Regions from separate parts of the Herbaspirillum sp. BH-1 genome, predicted to be linked through region 1. Evidence: predicted binding sites of a transcription regulator. Region 1 holds the regulator's gene; the other holds the start of a gene.
The links. Region 1 encodes sigma-54, which starts transcription at its own class of promoters, with help from an activator protein. Its sites were predicted from a motif close to TGGCANGNAANCTGCTTT; they were not measured.
Positions count from the first base shown of each region.

Region 2: HBH1_RS16755 (outer envelope protein) is a predicted target of sigma-54. The motif match lies at 1,478-1,495, and genes of this name have one in related genera.

Region 1 covers NZ_PKOI01000011.1:37,054-39,254, forward strand. The annotation lists gene lptB (LPS export ABC transporter ATP-binding protein) at 1-289, shown strand, start outside; gene HBH1_RS15325 (RNA polymerase factor sigma-54) at 357-1,847, shown strand; gene hpf (ribosome hibernation-promoting factor, HPF/YfiA family) at 2,006-2,201, shown strand, end outside.
Region 2 covers NZ_PKOI01000013.1:8,271-10,471, reverse strand. The annotation lists gene HBH1_RS16760 (urate hydroxylase PuuD) at 1-244, opposite strand, end outside; gene HBH1_RS16755 (outer envelope protein) at 471-1,295, opposite strand; gene HBH1_RS16750 (ABC transporter substrate-binding protein) at 2,006-2,201, shown strand, end outside.

The sequences.
Region 1 (2,201 bases):
GGAAATCGCCCGCGCACTGGCCACCGATCCGCGCTTCGTGCTGCTGGACGAACCGTTTGCCGGTATCGACCCGATTGCAGTGATCGAAATCCAGCGCATCGTGCGCTTCCTCAAGGAACGCGGCATCGGCGTGCTCATCACCGACCACAACGTGCGGGAAACCCTGGGTATCTGCGACCGCGCCTACATCATCAACCAGGGCACGGTGCTGGCCAGCGGTAACCCGGAAGAGATCATCGCCAACGAATCGGTGCGCCGGGTATACCTGGGCGAACACTTCCGCATGTAGCACCCACCGTCCATCGGCCGTACAACGGTATTGCAACCAGCGGGCCACGCCGCTCCCAGAAAGACAGATGAAACAGTCGCTCCAGTTACGTACCTCGCAGCACCTCGCATTGACGCCGCAACTGCAGCAGTCGATCAGGCTGCTGCAACTGTCGACGCTGGAACTGCACCAGGAACTGGAACAGATCCTGTCCGACAATCCCCTGCTCGAACGCCTGGACGACGCGCTCGACAATTCGGTGCGCCTATTGGCCGATGGCGCGGTCTCTTCGGCGCCCTCCACCGGAGTGGCCGAGCCCGCTGGCGACAGCGGCAACGAAGCAGCTCCTGCCGCTACCGATGGCGAAGCCAGTTTCGACTACCAGGACAACAGCCCCGAGAGCGGCGTCAGCGGGGAATCCGACTGGAGCTTCGACGACGTGGCGCGCAGTGGCAAGTCGCCCGACGATGACGATGCCCGCCCGCAACTGGAAGCGCATGAGCTGACCCTGCGCGAACACCTGCTGGAACAGATCCGGGTCACCGCCCGCACGCACCGCGACCGTGCGCTGCTGGAACTGCTCACCGATGCGCTGGACGAAAGTGGTTACCTCGAAGAACCGCTGGAAGACATCCTCGCGCGCCTGCCGGAAGAGCTGGGCGTTGACCTGGAAGAACTGTCGATCTCGCTGAAGCTGCTGCAGAGCCTGGACCCGGCCGGGGTGGGTGCGCGCAGTGCCGGTGAATGTCTGGCACTGCAGATCCGCCGCCTGCCCAAGGTGCCCTTCGTCACCCGCAAGCTGGCCTTGAGGATCGTCGAGGATTACCTGCCGCTGTTCGCGCAACGCGACTTCAACAAGATCAAGAAGGCCCTCGATTGCGATGACGAGGACCTGCGCGAAGCACAGACGGTGATCCGTCAGTGCCGTCCGCATCCGGGCGCCGAATTCGCGCGCGATGCTTCGGACTACGTGGTGCCGGACGTGATTGTCAAACAGACAAAGAACGGCTGGCAGGTCATGCTCAACCATGAGGTCATGCCCAAGCTGCGCGTCAATGCGATGTATGCGAGTGCGCTCAAGCAGGCCAAGGGCGAAGGATCGCTGTCTTCCCAGTTGCAGGAAGCCAAGTGGCTCATCAAGAACATGCGGCAACGTTTCGATACAATTTTGCGAGTCGCGCAGGCTATTGTCGAACGTCAAAGAAACTTCTTTTCACATGGCGCAGTCGCCATGCGGCCCCTTGTGCTGCGTGAAATTGCTGATACACTGGGTCTACACGAGAGCACAATCTCTCGCGTGACAACTCAGAAATACATGCTCACGCCGCACGGCATGTTCGAGTTGAAGTACTTCTTCGGTAGCCACGTCGCGACTGAAACCGGAGGCGAAGCCTCCTCCACCGCGATACGGGCGCTGATCAAACAGTTGATAGGAGCCGAAAACCCGCAGACCCCATTATCCGATAGCAAGATTGCGGATATGCTGGCAGAACAAGGCATGGTGGTCGCGCGACGCACAGTCGCCAAATACCGCGAAGTGTTGAAGATTCCGCCAGTCAATCTCCGCAAGTCCCTCTGAGCTTTCCTCAGTTTTTCTGTAGCAGTACCGTTGCTGTGTTCAGGCAAGCATCCCTACCTGGTGCCCATGCCATCCGACACGAAGACCGTGCCCGTGGTACAGCAGCTGTAGACGATGCATCGCACGAACCTCCAGTGACCTCACGATAGGAGTCTTGTATGAATCTGACCATCAGTGGACACCACCTCGAACTGACCCCCGCCATCCGGGAATACGTGCAAAGCAAGCTGGCCCGTATCAAGCGCCATTTCGACAACGTGATCGACGTCAGCGTGATCCTGAGCGTAGATAAACTCACAGAAAAGGAAAAGCGCCAAAAAGCGGAAATCAACGTCCACATCAAGGGGAAGGATC
Region 2 (2,201 bases), on a different contig from region 1:
AGTGCAGATGCTCCGGCAAGGCCTTGGGCGCGAGCAGGTATTTCTGCGGATTGTAGAAGCCGCCACCGTGGACCGCCCACAGTTCGCCACCGACGCCTTTTTCCTTCAGCTCGGGATCGGTGGGCGCCACCAGGCTGTTGTCCAGCCAGACGAAATAGAAGGACGAACCGATCCAGGCAATGGCCGTGATCACGTGCAGCCAGCGCAGCAGCAGGTTCAGCCAGTCGAGTAGATATGCTTCCATGATGTTCCGCTCTCAAGTACCGCCGATCATTCCCCCATCACGACCAGGGGTGATCCATTTCCGGGATTGCCGCCCCGCCGTTCCGGGCGCGCCATCCATGCACCCGGGGACCGACAGTGTAGCCAATTCCGGCTCGCGCCACGCAGGCGGCGCGCCAACAAAAAATGCCGGATCGAATGATCCGGCATCGCCATGATGCTGCCAGCAGCGGCAGCGACCGGACCGCTTAGAAGTGGTACTCGGCGCGCACCATCGGGGTCTTGGCCAGCGAGCCCGGGACGTTGGACGGGTTGCCGAACTTGTTGCGCCAGTACTGGTATTCCAGACCGACGCGGAAGGTGTTCTTGCCCATGCCCAGCGGGGTGCCGACGTCATACATGATCTGGCCGTCGAAGTTGACTTCGGGACCGGTGGAACCACCGAACTCGTTCTTGCCCTTGGCGGCGATATAGTTCATGTAGCCTTCGAAGGCCAGGCCGGTCGAACCCAGCGGGATACCCCAGGCCAGGTTCAGCATCGGGTGGGTATCGTAGGTATAGCGGCTGCTGATGCCCTTGGGCTGGTTGCTTTCGAACAGTGCCAGCACGCTCACGTTGAGGAAGCCAGGCACATCCATCATCAGGGTCGGACCGACCACCAGCATGCGCTTCTTGGAGGCATAGCTGTTGTCGTTCTTGGTGTTCCAGTCGAAGCCCAGGGTCAGGCCCACGCTGCGTGCCGGGCCGAAGGCCAGGTTCTTGCCGCTGATCTTGCTGAAATCGAGGGTATGACGATAGGTGATGTAGGCTTCCTGCGCATTGTCATCCTTGCTGTCGGACATCAGCAGGTCGACGTTGAGGAAGTTGGTACCGTACTTGTAGCCGCTGGCGTGCTGGAAGTTGACGATGTTCTTGGTGATGTCCTGCGAGTTGTACGGCTCGGCGAAGCGGGTGCCGTAGCGATAGCCAATCGAGTTGTCAGCCCAGTCGGCGGCCTGCGCCGACATGCTGCCGGCTGCCGAGGCGACCACGGCCGCCATCATCCAGTACTTCCCCTTGATACCCTTGTTCATAAGTTTCTCCCTGTATTGCTACTGTAAAAAATGCTGTTGGACCGGATCTCCGTGTTCATCCCGTGGCGTCCTGCACTCTCCCCGCCACCGGATGAAACCGGCCATTCCGCTGTGCTTACCTGTCAAATAAGGCCTGGCAAATTGCTGACAGCACTGCCGACACCCGCACCGACGGCAGCCATTACGCAAAGCCCGTGCCAGCCCTTCCGAGGGCTTCGGTTGACTTGTCTGCGGCGGTCAAAAACACGAGTCGCTTTCCCCCGAAAGGACAGGCATCGGCCCGCGCAGGGGCGCAATCCTAGCCGAGTCCGGGCCGAATCCCAAGGGCCCGCGGGCGACACCCCGGGTCCGTCGCTTCGATTGTCAACAATCAACCCGCTCTTCCCGCAACCGACAGGGAACAGGCAAAGGCGCAGCCGATAAGCCTTCCAGCCCCGTCATCGCATTTTTTTTAGTGCATTTTTATCTATGAAGGTGCAGACAAGCACCAAATTGTCGCAAATGGATTTTTTGATTGTCGACAAAAAATCCAGGCGCTGTCGATCATTGCCCTGCGGCTTGCTGACCGGCCTGCCGACCGGATTACGCTTGCGGCCGCGAGCCGCAGGGAGCGTGAGGGTACTCGGCGGGGTCGGTCGGCGCTTGGCACATTAAATGCTTTTAGCCGGTGGGAATCTGCCATTCAAACGAACCAGGAAGGGAAGTCCACCGTGCATTCCAGCAAGTTCTTCAAATTCGGCATCAGCCTGCTGCTGGGCGCCAGCTGCGCCCTCGCGGCCGCCCAGGAAACCAGGATCAAGTTCCAGCTCGACTGGCGTTTCGAGGGTCCGTCGGCCCTGTTCCTGGTGGCCAAGTCCAAGGGTTACTTCGCCCAGGAAAAACTGGATGTCACCATCGACGCCGGCA